One region of the Desulfitobacterium hafniense DCB-2 genome, then DNA from elsewhere that is predicted to be linked to it. Evidence: riboswitches for the same ligand, from Rfam matches in the RefSeq annotation. Region 1 holds a riboswitch; each other region holds the start of a gene.

Region 1 (4,195 bases):
AAGAAATTAGGCATCATACAGGATTGTTAAACCTTGTCGCCATAAGAGAAAGTTATCAATAGAGTAGTTGACAGATTTTATTGAATAGTATAGCATATTAATAACTTGTGTTGAAAAACAACAAAATAATAGGGGTTTTTAGGATTAATTGGTTGCGATAGCAACGAATTAATCCTGAACGCTGCCGACATAACTAAAAGGAAAGAGCATGAACGAACGTATAGACAAAAGAAAATCACTGATCAAAGCGATTTCAGCCATCGATCGTTATAGCCAGACCTATATCGGCAGAAATGTCAAAGACTATAACATCGGACAGGGACAATGGGCATTTTTGACCCAATTGCTGTTTAATTACGATGGTATAACTCAGGAAGAGTTAAGCGAACTACTCAATATCGATAAGGCCAACACAGCGAGAGCCTTGAAAAAGCTTGAAGAAGAGGGTTATGTATACAGAGAAGAAGACCCTAAAGACGGGCGTAAGAAAATTGTTTATGTCACAGCCAAAGCAAGGGACTTTGAACAAGAATTTCATGAAGTGTTTAAAGGATTAAACCGGATTCTGGCCAAAGATTTTACGGAGGATGAGCGGGAAACCGCCAGGCGGATTTTGTATAAAATGCTGGATAATATCGCCGATTATGAACGCAGGCATAGATAAAAGTGGCCTAAGGAGGAGAAGTCAGTGGAGATCTTAATGAAACCGATCGGCTATATCAAGTCTCCTTATAAGGAAAAAGGCGAAGCCCCCAGGCAAAGCACTCTTTCGGGAGAAACGACGGCTGTTATTGAAATTCTCGAAGAATACCAGGAAGGTATTGCCGATATCCAAGAAGGAGAGTATGGGGTCATTTTGTTTTACTTTCATAAATCCGAGGGATATAAGCTGATGACCCTTTCCCGCAGAAACAATCAGGTTATGGGTGTGTTTTCCACACGATCCCCCAACCGGCCCAACGGCATCGGTCTGTCCACAGTCCGGTTTGTGAAAAGAGAGGGCAACCGTCTGTTTTTTGAGGGAGTGGATATGCTGGATAATACCCCCGTACTCGATATTAAGCCTTATATTGACCCGGCCGCTGTGGCCGATTGAACGAAACTTGTTTTAATGACATAGGGATAGAGCTTGTTGTTTAAAGCTGAATAAGAAACTATTGACAGGTTTACGCAAGTAATGAAAAGGGAATCAGGTGCAAATCCTGAGCAACCCCCGTTACTGTAAGCGCCGTTAAAGATTTATTTATCTTCATGCCACTGGCGAAGACTGGGAAGGCGATAAATAAAGGCGCGAGCCAGGAGACCTGCCTGTTAATAAAACTACAATTCATTTTCCGGAGGGGAGGGTGATTTATTTTCTTTGCCCAAAATTAAAGAGAAGACATAAAAAAACCAGGACAGATGCTCAGACTCCGGTCAGGAAAAAGTCAGGAAGAAAGGTGAAGAACAATGGAGAAACGCTATAGCCAAAGAATAGTTGCCTTATTGGTCATGGTCATGATCATACTCTTGGGGGGCTGCAATTCATCAGCCGCCAACCAACCGGCGGAAAACCCACCGGCTGAAAAAGCAGTTGCAGCCGGGACTTACACGGCAAAAGCAGCCGGTTATCACGGAGATCTTGAAGTGACCACGGAAGTGGATCAGGAAGGAAAAATCACAAAGATTACCATAGGCGAAAATACGGAAACCGAGGATGTTGGCGGCATCGCCATGGAGAAAATACCCCAGCGTATTATAGAAGCTCAATCCCTGGATGTGGACGTGATTGCCGGTGCGACACTGACCAGTAAGGGGATCATCAATGGGGTGGCCGCGGCCTTAAAGGAGGCCGGTGCAGATCCTGTTCACTACGGTTATGTTGCCCCTGAAGAAGAGAGCGGGGCGATCATGTCCCCTCTGAATAAGAGTGCCCTACCCGTAAAGAAAGAAACCACCGGTTCCATAACCATTAAGGATGTCAAAGGCCGGGAGGTAACCCTTGACCTGCCTATTTCCTCCTATGCTATCAGCACCATGGATGTCATCGACTATATTATACCGCTGAAAGGTGAAGAGGCTTTTGCTATGCTGGTTGCTTCCGGACAGGACGGCGGTGGCGGTATCCAAAAATATGCTCAGCTGTATAAGCCCATTGTCGGGGACTATACCCAACATTTAGGCCAGATTTCCGATCATAACGCGCCTTTTGACCTGGAAATGGTTTTGTCCATGAATCCCGATGTCCTCATCGTCAATTCAGCTATGGCCGCTCATAAATATGCCTTGGAAATAGAGGAACAGCTTACGGCGGCCGGAATCAGCATTGTTCTCATCGATGTTCCCGGCAAGACATTGGATAAGTCGGTTCAGGAGACCATGAAGCTCCTGGGCAAGATTTTCCAGGAGGGGGAAAAAGCCGCTGAAGTAGCAGCGTTCATAGATAAGCAGTATGAACTCCTTGCAGCCAAAAATCTTGCTCAGCGTCAGAATAAACCCAAGGTCTATTATGAAAAGTCAGGATATTCCGAGGTCTACGGGAGCACGGGAACCAGCGTTTCCGGATGGGGTCTGCCGATTGCTATTGCCGGCGGCGACAATATTGCCGATGCCGTTCTTTTAGATAAAGCATCAGCCGGAGGAAGCAGCAATACCCTTGATCCTGAGTATGTCATTAAAGCCGATCCTGATTACATCATTCTCAGCGGAGTCAATGACGGCTGGCTGGACAGTCTTAAGCAAAAGAAAGAACCTCCTCAGTATGATATTATCAACAGAACCGGCTGGAGCAATTTGCAGGCGGTTAAAAACAACAATGTCTATGAATTTGCCCACTCAACCAGCCGCTCCATTTATGCTTTTTACCCTTGTCTGAAAATGGCCAAGCTCTTCTACCCTGAAGAATTTAAGGATCTGAATCCGGAAGCGGTCCTTGATGAGTTTTTCGATCAATTTATGCTGGTGGGCAGCGATATCAGCACCTGGTTTACGGGCCTTGAAGACCGTATTTCCCTAAAGAAATAAAAACGGCAAGGGCTTCGGAACGCTGGAGGCACAAGGGGGTTTAAGACCGGCCTTTGCTCCGGCTCTCCGCGGCCCTTTTGGATGCCGGTTATGCAAGAAAGACTAAGGGGTGAATCAAGATTAAGCATGAGGAAAATGCCAACCGAAAATTATATAATATGCTGATCAGGAGAAGGATCTTTTTGATTATCGGTCTATCCGTAAGCATGGCAGCCCTGGTGATCCTAAATATTTCCATCGGTTCCTCTTCCATAGCGATTCACGATATCTTAAGAGTGCTGTTCACGGGGGAAGGGGATGGGCATAACTCCATGATCATCAAGGATATCCGTCTGCCTATGGCTCTTATGGCTGTAGTGGTGGGGGCGTCCCTGGGCATCAGCGGCTGTGAATTGCAGACCATCCTCCGCAATCCCATTGCCAGCCCCTATACCCTGGGAATTTCCGCCGCCGCCTCCTTCGGAGCAGCCATGGGATTGATTTTAAACGCCAATGTTCTGAAATCCTTAAAGGTCCCGGAAACCCTGGCTGTAACGGTTAACGCTTTCATCTTTGCCCTTATGGTGGCTGTGGCCATTTATATCTTTTCCCGTCAGCGGCAAATCAATAAAACGGCCATTATCCTCTTCGGTGTGGCGCTGAATTTTCTTTTTAACTCCCTGACCATGGTTCTGCAGTATATTGCCGATGAAAATCAGCTGCAAAGCCTGATCTTCTGGAATTTCGGCAGTTTGTTGAAAACCACCTGGAGCAAGTTTTTCATTGTTGCCCTGGTGCTGGTCATCTGCTTCTTGGTTTTGTTCAAAAATGCCTGGAAGCTGACCGCTATGACTTTGGATGATACCAAAGCCAGGAGTATCGGGGTGGATACGGCCAAGGTGCGGCGAATGGTTATATTTGTGAGTTCCCTATTGGCCGCCGTATCCGTCTGTTTTGTAGGAACCATAGGTTTCGTCGGTCTGATCGCTCCTCATATTGCCCGCCAGCTGGTGGGTGAAGATCAACGCTTTTTTATGCCTTTATCGGGACTGCTGGGGGCTTTTGTCATGTGTCTGGCTTTCGTCATCAGCAAGCTGATTATCAGAGGGGTCATCCTGCCCATCGGCCTGGTCACCTCAATCATTGGCATCCCTTTCTTTATTGCCATTATCTTCAGTAAAAAAATGAGGAGTATGTGATGTTAAAGGTAAGT
Region 2 (4,195 bases), 2.5 Mb from region 1:
CCAGCACCCCGGACAACACCCAGGCTACTCCCATCAAGGCCAGCGACGCCCGGAAACGCTCGCCGATAACCTTCGCGACAGGCTGGCGATAAGTGATAGATTCGCCCATGTCACCCTGAAGGACATGGGTTATCCAGATGCCATAGCGCTCTACAGGCGATTTGTTAAGACCCCAATGTTCAGCGATATTCGCCCTTTGCTCTTCGGAGACGTGGGCATCACCCAAATAAGCGTCGATCGGATCAATCGGCGACAGCGCAATAAGCATGAAGCTGATTAGACTCACGGCCCCAAGCAGAGTCAGCATCCGTACTAAAGTACTGCTGAAATAGCGCCCCAATCCTTTATATACCGTGGTACTCATACTACCAGGACCACTCATTCATATTTTCTACAATGGAAATCCCCTGCCCCCGGGTTGGCAATTTCTGCAAAGAGGGGATCTTCAGCCCTTCTTTGACAAGATAAGTGACTTCCGGACGAACGATCCACAAGTACGGAATATCCTTTTGCGCAAGAGCCTGGCCTTCCTGCCAGTATTTATTTGCCTCGTCAGAGTTCGTTGCTGCAAGGGCTTTTTGGATAACCGCATCAACCTCCGGATTGGTATAAGAAGCCGGGTTGCCGATAACCGCTACACCAATTTGCGAAGAATCATAATAACGATAGAATTCTATGGGATTAGGCTGACCAAAGACCCAGCAAGTCGGTAAATTCCTCGCTTCCCGGCATTCCGACCAAGGTGCGGATTTGGGGATAATCTGTATTCCCAGCTTTTTCACATCTTCTGCCAGAGCAACGACCGTATTATAACGCGCCAGATCATTGCTTCGTCCTGTTATCACGATTTCCGCCTTAATATTATTTTTCTCCCGGATGCCGTCCCCGTCAGTATCTTTCCATCCTGCATCTTCCAAGATCTTTTTCGCTTCTTCAACCTGGTTGTCTTTAAACATGTCGCCATTACTCCAGGGAAGTTCCTTCGCCGCTCCATAAGTAACTTGCCCAAATCCGTTCAAAGCGTTTTGGGTAATGAGCTGCCGGTTTATCCCAATGTTCAAGGCTTTGCGAATCGCCGGATCACTTGTGACATTATTGCCTACTTTTTGCCCTGAAGGGTCGGTCGTTTCCGGAATCGTTGGCAGGTTAATGGTAAAAGCATCCATGGCGGACATTCTATATAGTTTCATTCCGTCAACCGGCGTGCTGGCAAATTCAGATTCGACAAGCACCAAGTCCAACTGCCCTGATTTCGCTGCCGCCAGAGCCGCATCTTCATCCAATTTTAAGATGGTTACTTTCTTAAACTTCGGTATTGGGCCGTAATAATGTTCATTCGGTACCAGGATCAACTTCTGATCAACTGCAAATTCGGCAACTTTCCAGGCACCGGAGCCCATCGGATGATCCCCATAGTTTTCATTATAGAGATGCTTGGGGACAATTCCCACCTCGCTTAGATTAAAGACAAACGTAGACCAGGGGGCTTTTAAGCGGAAAACAACAGTACTTTCGTCTAAAGCTTCAACTGAATCCAGCATGGTCAGATCCGCGGCGGAAGCTTTGCTTTTGGTTGTTTCAAAAGTAAAGGCCACATCTTCCGAAGTTAAGGAATGGCCATCCGCAAATTTTGCATCATTGCGGATTTTAAAGGTGTACGTTAATCCATCTGCACTGATATCATAAGAGGTGGCTAAATCATTGACCAATTGGTTGTTTTCTTTTACTTGCAATAAGTGACTGTGAAATATATCCGGTGCCCATACGCCATAGCCTGTGGTCGGGTCAAAACCACCGGCCACCAAATTGACCCCGGCCGAAATAGTAATTTCATCTTTCGCGACATTTTCTGTGATATTTTTTCCGCCGTTAGAAGCAGAACAGCCCACCATCAGCATTAGTCCGGCGAGCAACAGCAATAATACTATTTTTCTCATATGGCCTTCTCCTTTTATTCTTGATTTTAATAGCATGTTATATCAACTGGAATATGGATATTTCGCTATCCATTTTCACCTCCTTATGGCGAAAGAGTCTCCCCAATAATAAATCTCCCTGCAATGATGCAGGGAGAACTTACCTTGAACAAGCCTAAAAAAGCCTTACTAGTGTACTTAATCAGCTTTCTAAAAGGCAGGTCTTCTGGCTCTCGTGTCATCCTCCTCCCACGCCTTCCCATCTCTAAAAAAGACAGTGACATTCTGGGGATTCGTCTCCGATTACAGCGGCGGATCCGCACCGGACTTATACCGGTTTCCCTATTCTCCCTATGGGCACCTTAAGCTATGTATTCGGTTTTAAAGCAAACAAAACCCATTTTCGCTAAGAAAATGGGTTAAAGCACAAGTGCAACCGTCATATCCCTTTTTCCGCGAAAGGCGTAGACAACCAGTATTAGGCAGGTTTCCTGACTTGCGGGTCTTTGCTTTCTTTCTCCTTCCCGGATAAAACCAGTGGTTATAAAAGAAGCTCTCCGCATACAGTGGCGCGACCGTCCAGGAATTTCACCTGGTTCCCTATTATCCTCCGATAAATCAGAGGCACCTAAAAACTGAATATTTAATTCACTTATATTGTTTATAACATATATTATGACAATTAACAACCCAAAGATCACTCGAGATTCAAACGCTTCTTCAAAATAGTATTGGTGATGGCGAAGTAAGCAGCCGTGATCAGTGCCGACTCAATCAGTATGAAGGCAATGAAAAGGTGGATCTCCGTGTGCATAGTGAGAAAATTCCCCGGGGTAATATTCCAGGCATTGCCATGCCCTATTATAAAACCAATCCCCATGCTGATCATTTGGGTTAAGGTATTGAGTCCGATAAAGGCGGCAAAGGAGGCCAGAATACGGTGCTGATTAAACAGGTGGCCAACAGCAATCGAGGCGTAGAGGATTAAAATGGCCGATGCCAGAATGAGGAAGATGCCGATCACAGCCTCGAGGGAATACAAATAAATCGATGTGCCCAGATAACCCCATAGTGTGCCAGAGAATTGGGTCAGCTCCCTCATAATGTGCTCCCAGTCCCCTGCTTTTAAAGCGATGAGGATGATGGAGAGCATGGCCACGAAGAAACTGATCACTAACCAAAACATGGAGATCAGCATCTTACAGACAATGTGCTGCCAGGGTTTGACAGGGAGAGTGAACATCAGGTAGCCTTCTTCAGAGAGAAGATTCTTATAGAAACGCTGAATCGTCATAATCAAGGTCATAACAAAGATACCGGCCATGATAAAAATATAAACAGCCATACTGATGACCGCCGGAGCCTGCCAGTGGTGGCTGGAACTTACTCCCAGCATGAAGCGGTTAATCAGGGCGAAAACCAATAAAGCCAGGTATAAGGGCAGGAAAACTCTTCCTGTGGCTTTCAACTCATATTTCATCAACTTACTTAGCATTTGAACACCTCCCGGAATAAGGCATCGACGGATTTACCTTTTTCACTGCGGATTTCATCCACTGTGGAGGTCAAGACAACTTGACCTTGATTGATAAAGACAACATAATCGAGGATATTTTCAATTTCAGAGATAAGGTGGGTGGAGATGAGAACAGTTCCCTTTTCATTGTAGTTGCTGAGAATGGTTTTCAGGATATAATCCCGGGCTGCCGGGTCCACTCCGCCGATAGGCTCATCTAAGAGGTAAAGATCCGCTTCACGGCTCATGACCAGGATGAGCTGAACTTTTTCTTTGGTGCCCTTGGACATGGTCTTAAGTCTGTCATGAGGATTGATGTTGAGGTTTTTCAGCATCTCGAAGGCCTTTTCCGGCTTGAAATCCTCATAAAAGTCCTGGAAGAACTCAATGATTTCGTGAACTTTCATCCAATCATTGAGGTAAGTTTTTTCCGGGAGATAGGAGATTATTTTCTTGGTCCCGATACCCGGCTTTTGGCCATCGATCAGAATCTCGCCCCCGCTTGGGGTGAGCAGCTCATTGGCCAGTTTGATCAGGGTGCTTTTCCCGCTGCCGTTAGGTCCTAAAAGGCCCACGATCTGACCCCGTTCCAAAGTTAAGTTAATCGTGTTCAGGGCCACCTTGGTGCCGTATTTCTTGGTCAGCCCCTTGCATTCCAGGATTGGGTTCATTTCTTCATCTCCTCTGCCATAGTGTTGATGATGGTTAGGATCTCTTTTTGTTCAAAGCCCATCATTTTCATTTTTTCCAGAAATTCAGCAAT
Region 3 (4,195 bases), 1.2 Mb from region 1:
TGAAAAGGAGTGACTTCATTGGCAAAAAAACTGTTTACCTCCGAATCGGTCACAGAAGGACATCCCGATAAAATCTGCGACCAGATTTCCGATGCCATCTTAGATGCTATCTTCGCTAAAGATCCCAATGCCCGGGTCGCTTGTGAGACCTCGGTGACCACCGGCCTGGTGTTAGTCAGCGGTGAAATTACGACTAATTGTTATGTGGATATTCCCAGCACAGTAAGACAAACCATCCGTGAAATCGGCTATACCCGGGCCAAATATGGCTTTGATGCCGATACCTGTGCCGTGCTCACCTCCATCGGGGAGCAATCCGCCGACATTGCTTTGGGAGTGGATAGAGCTCTGGAAGCTAAAAACGGGGAGATGAGCGAGGAAGAAATCGAAGCCATTGGCGCCGGCGACCAAGGGATGATGTTCGGCTACGCCACCAACGAAACGGAAAGCTATATGCCCCTGGCCATTGATCTGGCCCACCGTCTGGCCCGCCGCCTCAGTGAAGTCCGCAAGTCGGATATCCTGGATTACCTCCGTCCCGACGGCAAGACTCAGGTGACGGTAGAGTATGAGGATAATCGCCCTGTCCGTATCGATACCATCGTGATCTCCACTCAGCATCATCCGGAAGCAACTCAGGAGCGGATTCGCCGGGATCTCCTGGAGCATGTGGTATTTCCCGTGGTCCCATCGGAATTGCTGGATGAGAGCACCCGTTATTTTATTAACCCCACAGGCCGTTTTGTCATCGGCGGTCCCCAAGGGGATGCCGGCTTAACCGGTCGCAAGATTATCGTCGATACTTATGGCGGGATGGCCCGCCATGGCGGAGGAGCCTTCTCCGGTAAGGACCCCACAAAGGTGGACCGTTCCGCCGCCTATGCCGCCCGTTATGTAGCTAAAAACGTGGTGGCTGCCGGTTTAGCTGAGCGCTGTGAAATCCAGCTGGCTTATGCCATCGGGGTAGCCCAGCCCGTATCCGTCCTGGTGGAAACCTTCGGAACCGCCAAAATTGACGAGGAAAAAATCGGCGAACTGGTCAAAAATAATTTTGACCTCCGTCCGGCAGGGATCATTAAGACTCTGAATCTGCGCCGTCCCATCTACCGCCAAACGGCTGCTTACGGACACTTTGGCCGCACTGATCTGGACCTGCCATGGGAAAAGACCGATAAAGCCGCTGCCCTGCGGGAGCAAGCAGGCCTATAAATTATAAATTTCAAAAGCAGATGGATCAGGCCGGAGGATTGTTTCAATAGGAACAATCCTCCGGCCTGATTGGTTTAGAAGATAGAACACCCCCTTACTTTGGCAATAGGACGAATTTTTGACTTGACATTATTCTGGTTTTGGCTAAACTGAATTTAGTAGGTCTTAACAATTTAAGGATTTCAGGTGCCCTTCGCCAAGAAGGGAGAATAGGGAACCGGGTGCAATTCCCGGACGGACCCGCCACTGTAAAGAGGAGTCTCAGCGCTGAATGCCACTGGGTAACTGGGAAGGCAGCAAGGAGACAATGACTCGAAGTCAGGAGACCTGCCTGGATCCGGGGACACATGAAGTTTGGTAAAGTTCATGGTCATTTTGCTTTGTCTGCAAGGAGAAGCGAGGTGGCTATGGACTTTTTATTTTTATAAAAATTATTGGAGAGGAGAGTTGAGGGCCTTGGGATATCAGGGAAGAGATGTTGAGGTGGTTGCCCTGAATGATGCTCAATATCTTGTCGCAGCCTGCGATTCATGCGGTGCTATTGGTGAGAAAGAGCTGGATGCAGTCAAAGTTCCCTGGAGGGTAACCGGCAGGATGACGGCCCGGGTCGCTTTGTTGGAAGTGCTGGCGGTGGGAGCGGTTCCCCAGATGCTCAGCATTGCCATTGCCAATGAGCCCCTGCCCGCAGGGGAAGAAATAATGAAGGGGGTGAGAGAAGAGCTGAAGGCTATGAACCTGCTCTCCCTGCCTGCGGCCGTCAGCACGGAAAAGAATATGCCCACAGAACAAACCGGCTTAGGCATCACGGTCATAGGGCTTTGCGATCAGGATAAACTTCGCATTGGCAGAGCCAGGCCGGGCAACAGCCTGTTTTGTCTGGGGCTCCCCAAAGTGGGAACTGAGGCGGCTGACCCGGAAGATCCGGATATTCTGCAGGGGATACATCTTATTCAATTGCTTAATATTCCTGGGGTGTATGACATTATTCCCGTAGGCTCCCAAGGGATACGGGGTGAAGCCGAAGCCCTTGCCCAAGCTGTCGGTGCCCGATTTGGAGAAGATTCCCAATGCAGACTTGATATCAATAAATCGGCAGGGCCTTCAACTTGTCTCATTTTTACGGCCGCTGAGGATATTGAATTAGGGGATTTCGGCAAGCTACCCATCCATAAAATCGGCAGGCTGGAGGAGGATGGAGGTGGAGGTCTCCTAACAGAAAATGAAGATTAGAATCCAAGAGAAAGGTTAGCGGAAAGATTCAGGTTATCAAGTTAAATGAAAAGAAAAAATGAAATGAAATGAAGGAGAGAATAACAATGATTGAACCTGCAAAGAAAACAACGATTCCCAAATCAGCTCAGAATATCCGACGGATTGCCATCATGGCAGTCTTTCTTGCCTTGAGTGCGGTAGGTGCCTTGATTAAAATTCCCAGCCCGCTGGGGACAGTGGCCCTGGATTCTGCTCCGGGTTTTTTCAGCGCTTTGGCTTTTGGCAGCATAGAAGGCTGTATTGTTATTGCCATAGGTCATCTGCTCACCTCGGCGGTGGTCGGTTTTCCCCTGGGAATTCCTATGCATTTGGTGATCGCCATAGAAATGGCTGTCTTTGCCTTGATTTATCGCCTGGTCAATAAGAAAATCGGTTTGATTCCTGCCGTGATTATTACCTCCCTCCTCAATGGTGTGGTGGCGGCCTTTTCCGTATTCCCCATCGGTGGTATGGGTGCAGTCTTAGGGTTAATGCCCTTTCTGTTATTAGGGTCGGTCTTAAATGTTGCCGTATCGGCCTTAGCCTATAAAGCGCTTAAAGGAAGCCGGTTGATCTAGAGGAGTGCTGGGGTGGAGACAGTGATTGAATTAAGAGATGTTTCTTATCGTTATCCAAGAGCTGAAGAGGAGAGTTTAAAACAAGTCAGCCTGGCAGTGGCCAAAGGAAAATTCATCGCTTTGATGGGTCCCACGGGAGCAGGTAAAACAACCTTAAGCTTGTGTCTGAATGGTTTGATTCCCCAGTTTCTGCAAGGAGAGCTGCAGGGAGAGGTCAGGATTGGGGGGGAAGAGACACGTGAGGTCCGGGTGCAGGACCTGGCTAAGCAAGTAGGGCTTGTACTTCAGGATGCAGAAAGTCAGATCGTCGGGCGAACAGTGGGGGAGGATGTGGCTTTTGGCCCTCGTAATTTCGGTGTACCCCTGCAGGAAATTCACCGAAGGGTTGCCCAGGCCTTGGCCAAAGTCCGGCTGAATGGCTATGATCAGCGCTCTACAGCGGAGCTGTCCGGCGGGGAAAAACAACGGCTGGTGATCGCCGGAGTGCTGGCCCTGGAACCGGAACTATTGGTCATGGATGAACCGGCTTCTGAACTGGATCCGGAAGGACGGTTCCAGGTCTATCGCACCTTGGATGATCTCTGTCGTGAAAAAGAGCGGACGATTCTTGTCGTCGAGCACTCCAGTGAAGAAATTCTGCATAGAGCCCACGAAGTTATCGTACTTAAGCACGGGAAAGTTGCCTGGCAAGGGATACCGGAACAGCTTTTCCGCAATATCCCTCTTTTGCAGGAATTCGGGATCAAGCCCTTGCCAGTCAGCTTATTAGGCTGGAGTTTTTGGCAAAGAGGATGGATTGAAGGCCAGGACATTCCTTTGGATGTTGCCGAGGCGGAATCCCTGATCCGCAATTTAATAGGGCGGCCCAGCCTACAAAACAGAGTGGTCCCGCCGAGTGAGCCGCCGGCAAGAGGCAAAGTCCATCAAGAAAAGGAAGCAGAGAAGAGCTCACTGAATTCAGCCTTGATTCAAATTACGCAGCTTGTGCACCGATTTGAATCGGGACAAATAGGCGTACAGGGGATTGATCTGACCATTGAAAAGGGAGAATTTGTGGCTTTGGCAGGCTCCAATGGAGCCGGAAAAACCACTTTAGCCAAACACATCAATGGCTTGCTTAAGCCCACCGAGGGGGAAGTTATCGTCAAGGGCCTGAA
Region 4 (4,195 bases), 360 kb from region 1:
GCGGGAGTAAGAATTCTCGGTACCGTACCGGAAGTCATCGACCAGGCTGAGGATCGGGATCAGTTCCGCAAAATGATGGAGAAACTGGCTATCCCCATGCCCCAGGCAGGTATGGCCAGCACTCTGGAGGAAGCTTTGGCAGCGGCGGAGATGATCGGTTATCCCGTCATGGTTCGTCCCTCCTATGTCCTGGGAGGCCGGGGCATGGAAATTGTCTTTGATGAAGAACAGCTGCGGGAATATGTGGCCGCCGCCGTGGACATCACCCCGGAACGCCCCATTCTTATCGATAAATTCCTGGAGAATGCCATCGAAGCAGAAGCCGATGCCGTCTCAGACGGTACTCATGCCTTCGTCCCTGCCGTTATGGAGCACATCGAGCTGGCGGGGATCCATTCCGGAGACAGTGCCTGCGTCATTCCTCCCCTGACCATTGCCGACCGCCATTTGCGCACCATTATCGATTATACCCAGCGGATTGCCCAGGAACTCCATGTGGTAGGGCTTATGAATATCCAGTACGCCATCGCCGAGGATAAGGTCTACGTCTTAGAGGCCAATCCCAGAGCTTCCCGCACCGTACCCCTGGTCTCCAAAATCTGCAACACCCCCATGGCCAGGCTGGCCACGGAGTTGATACTGGCTGATTATACCGGGCAAAAGAACGATATCGCAACCAACTTCAAGCCTGCTCAGATCTCCCATTACGGCGTCAAAGAAGCGGTCTTCCCCTTTGACAAATTCCCTGAAGTAGATCCCGTCCTCGGCCCGGAAATGCGTTCCACCGGAGAGGTTTTGGGCATGGCCAATTCCTTCGGCCTGGCCTATTTCAAGGCTCAGGAAGCAACCCACTCCTCCCTGCCCTTCAGCGGAACCGTCCTTATGAGCATTGCCGAACAGGACCGCTCTTCAGGGGTCATCGAAATCGCCCAGGAATTCCTCAAGCTGGGCTTTAAGATCAAAGCCACTCAGGGGACCCGGAAATTCCTTCAGGATCATAGCATTGACGCCGAATTCATCCATAAAATTGAGGAAGGCCGTCCCAATATCACTGATGGTATTATGAACGGCGAGATCCAATTGGTCATTAACACCCCCATCGGCAAACGCAGCCTCAAAGATGATTCCTACATCCGCAAGACCGCCATTAAGTATAAGATCCCTTATATCACCACCACCCCGGCCGCCTTAGCCAGCGCCAAAGGAATTGCCGCATCTCAGGAGGCGGCAGCCAATAAAACCGTGGTTAAATCCCTGCAGGAATATCATGGTGAGATAATGTAATTTCGGTAATATAATTCAGATCATATAATTTGGCTCATGTAATTAGATAATGTGATTTAGATCGTTGACAGTCCCCTTGCTTTTAAGATATGATTTTATCAGTCTTAGCTCAACTGGTTTTCGGTTGCACACCCCTATATATAGTGTTTTTTTATAAACTTTCATCTATATATGGTGTTCAACGAGATTTTGATGTATAATGAGACTGGTTCATTAATAAGGAATCTCATAGGTGACTGTACAACCACAGTTGAAAAGGGAAGCCGGTTAGAGGCCGGCACGGTCCCGCCGCTGTAAGGGAAATATACTTCTTGGCATTACCACTGAAAGGGTTTCGGGAAGGTAAGAAGTATAGATGATCCTAAGTCAGAAGACCTGCCTATGTGTATACCACCAACTCTACGGAGGATAGAGTATGTTGGGCTGCTAACGGCATGTTGTTTTTAGCTTCTCGGCATCTCTGTCGGGAAGTTTTTGTTTCGGATGTCATCATGAGTCCCTGAACGATGATAAGAGATCAGATTGAGAAAAGAGGTAGATTGTATTTGATTACTAAGATTCGCAAGCGCGACGGACGGGAAGCTCCTTTTAACATTGAAAAAATAGCCAACGCTATCTTTAAGGCAGCCAGTGCCACAGGAGGCAAGGACTATCAATCCTCTCTCCTTCTTGCGGAAGAAGTGGTCAACTACCTTGAGGTTAACCTACATAAAAAAGTCCCCTCTGTGGAAGAAATTCAGGATGCTGTGGAAAAGATCCTGATCGAAAGAGGCCACGCCCGCACAGCCAAGGAATTCATTCTCTATCGGGCGGAACGGACCCGTGTCCGGGAAATGGATACCCGGCTTATGAAGGTCTATGAGGAGCTGACTTTTAAAGAAGCCAAAGATAATGATATGAAGCGGGAAAATGCCAACATTGACGGAGATACCGCCATGGGCACCATGCTGCGCTACGGCTCCGAAGGAGCTAAACAGTTTAATGAGATGTTTGTCTTAAAGCCCGAACACTCCAAAGCCCACAAAGAAGGAGATATTCACATCCATGATATGGATTTTCTCACCCTCACCACTACCTGCTGCCAGATCGATATTATTAAACTTTTCAAAGAAGGCTTTGGGACCGGCCACGGCTTCTTAAGAGAACCCAATGATATCCAGAGCTACAGTGCTTTGGCTTGTATCGCTATTCAGTCCAACCAAAACGATCAACACGGCGGCCAAAGCATTCCTAATTTTGATTACGGTATGGCGCCGGGAGTAGCCAAAACCTATATTAAGCTTTATAGACAGAACCTGCTTAAAGCCTGCGAGCTTTTAATCCATCAGGATGTGGATCAGGAAGAGCTGGAAGCCCATCTCAAGGATGTATTCTCAGCCCTTGCCAACCAAGGGCATACACCTACCCTTTCCTCTGACCCGGATTATTTTGAGCAGGAAGCCGCACTGCTTCAAACCCTGCCTAATCTTAAGCTGGACATGCCTACCATCCGCAAAGCTCAGGAGTTTGCCGTCAAAAAAGCTCTTGCCGAGACGGATAAAAAAACCTATCAGGCTATGGAAGCTTTGGTCCATAACCTCAATACCATGCACAGCCGTGCCGGAGCCCAAATTCCCTTCAGCTCCCTCAATTACGGCACGGACACCACCCCGGAAGGCCGTATGGTGGTCAAAAACCTGCTCCTGGCCACCGAAGCAGGTCTGGGCAACGGCGAAACCCCCATCTTCCCTATCCATATCTTCAAAGTGAAAGAAGGGGTTAATTATAATCCCAGTGATCCTAACTACGATTTATTCCAGCTGGCTTGCCGGGTCAGTGCCAAAAGACTTTTCCCCAACTTCTCCTTTATTGATGCTCCCTTTAACCTGCAATACTATGTCCCCGGCAGGCCTGAGACGGAAATTGCCTACATGGGCTGCCGCACCAGGGTGATCGGCAATATTTACGACCCTTCCCGGGAAACCATCTTTGGACGGGGAAATCTCAGCTTCACCACCATTAACCTCCCCCGTCTTGCCATCAAAAGCCACCAAAGCCGCACCGAATTCTTCGCCATGCTGGATGAGAAAATCGACCTGGTTATCAATCAGCTCCTGGAACGTTTTGAAATTCAAGCCCGTAAAAAAGTCAAGAACTTCCCCTTCCTGATGGGACAGGGAATCTGGCTGGATTCCGACCAACTGGGCTGGGATGATGAAATTCGCGAAGTGCTGAAGCACGGCACCCTTTCCATGGGCTTTATCGGACTGGCTGAATGCCTTATGGTCTTAACCGGGCAGCATCACGGGGAATCGGAAGAGGCACGGGAGCTGGGACTGGAGATTGTTCAGCAACTGCGCCGGCGCATGGATGAAGCAGGACGGGAATACGGGCTGAATTTCTCTCTCTTGGCCACTCCTGCCGAGGGCCTCTCCGGCCGCTTCATCAAAATGGACCGGGAGCTTTTCGGCAGCATCCCCGGTATCACAGACAAAGAATACTACACCAACAGCTTCCATATCCCCGTCAGCTTCCCGATCAGCGCCTTTCACAAAATCACGATTGAAGCCCCCTACCATGAGCTGACCAACGCCGGCCATATCACTTATGTGGAGGTTGATGGCGATCCCACTCAAAACTTGGAGGCTTTTGAGAAAATTGTCCGTTGCATGAAAGAATCCGGCATCGGCTTCGGTGCTGTCAATCATCCTGTGGATCGGGATCCCGTCTGCGGATATACAGGAATCATCGGCAACGAATGCCCCCGCTGCGGCCGCGAAGAAAGCACTGCTCCCTTTGAGCGCATCCGCCGTATCACCGGCTATCTGGTGGGAACCTTGGATCGCTTTAACGACGCCAAAAAAGCCGAAGTCCGGGATCGGATTAAACACCTGAATTGCCTTGACTCCTCCATCGGTGAGAAAGGGACGCT

What was found. A riboswitch is a leader RNA that binds a small molecule or an ion and turns the genes downstream of it on or off. The one in region 1 is predicted to bind cobalamin.
Region 2: linked by a shared signal. The riboswitch ahead of DHAF_RS12640 (ABC transporter substrate-binding protein) and the one ahead of DHAF_RS00145 (ABC transporter substrate-binding protein) in region 1 are both predicted to bind cobalamin.
Region 3: linked by a shared signal. The riboswitch ahead of DHAF_RS19425 (AIR synthase related protein) and the one ahead of DHAF_RS00145 (ABC transporter substrate-binding protein) in region 1 are both predicted to bind cobalamin.
Region 4: linked by a shared signal. The riboswitch ahead of DHAF_RS01830 (anaerobic ribonucleoside triphosphate reductase) and the one ahead of DHAF_RS00145 (ABC transporter substrate-binding protein) in region 1 are both predicted to bind cobalamin.

Annotation. Positions count from the first base shown of each region.
Region 1 covers NC_011830.1:21,861-26,055, forward strand. The annotation lists gene DHAF_RS00135 (MarR family winged helix-turn-helix transcriptional regulator) at 209-664, shown strand; gene tsaA (tRNA (N6-threonylcarbamoyladenosine(37)-N6)-methyltransferase TrmO) at 689-1,096, shown strand; cobalamin riboswitch at 1,146-1,326, shown strand; gene DHAF_RS00145 (ABC transporter substrate-binding protein) at 1,450-3,003, shown strand; gene DHAF_RS00150 (FecCD family ABC transporter permease) at 3,186-4,181, shown strand; gene DHAF_RS00155 (ABC transporter ATP-binding protein) at 4,181-4,195, shown strand, end outside.
Region 2 covers NC_011830.1:2,752,083-2,756,277, reverse strand. The annotation lists gene DHAF_RS12645 (ABC transporter permease) at 1-364, opposite strand, end outside; gene DHAF_RS12640 (ABC transporter substrate-binding protein) at 366-1,937, opposite strand; cobalamin riboswitch at 2,116-2,296, opposite strand; cobalamin riboswitch at 2,381-2,563, opposite strand; gene DHAF_RS12635 (hypothetical protein) at 2,614-3,411, opposite strand; gene DHAF_RS12630 (ABC transporter ATP-binding protein) at 3,405-4,103, opposite strand; gene DHAF_RS12625 (GntR family transcriptional regulator) at 4,100-4,195, opposite strand, start outside.
Region 3 covers NC_011830.1:4,122,597-4,126,791, reverse strand. The annotation lists gene coaBC (bifunctional phosphopantothenoylcysteine decarboxylase/phosphopantothenate--cysteine ligase CoaBC) at 1-13, shown strand, start outside; gene metK (methionine adenosyltransferase) at 19-1,209, shown strand; cobalamin riboswitch at 1,377-1,558, shown strand; gene DHAF_RS19425 (AIR synthase related protein) at 1,666-2,439, shown strand; gene DHAF_RS19420 (ECF transporter S component) at 2,526-3,038, shown strand; gene DHAF_RS19415 (ABC transporter ATP-binding protein) at 3,051-4,195, shown strand, end outside.
Region 4 covers NC_011830.1:386,246-390,440, reverse strand. The annotation lists gene carB (carbamoyl-phosphate synthase large subunit) at 1-1,284, shown strand, start outside; cobalamin riboswitch at 1,498-1,681, shown strand; gene DHAF_RS01830 (anaerobic ribonucleoside triphosphate reductase) at 1,830-4,195, shown strand, end outside.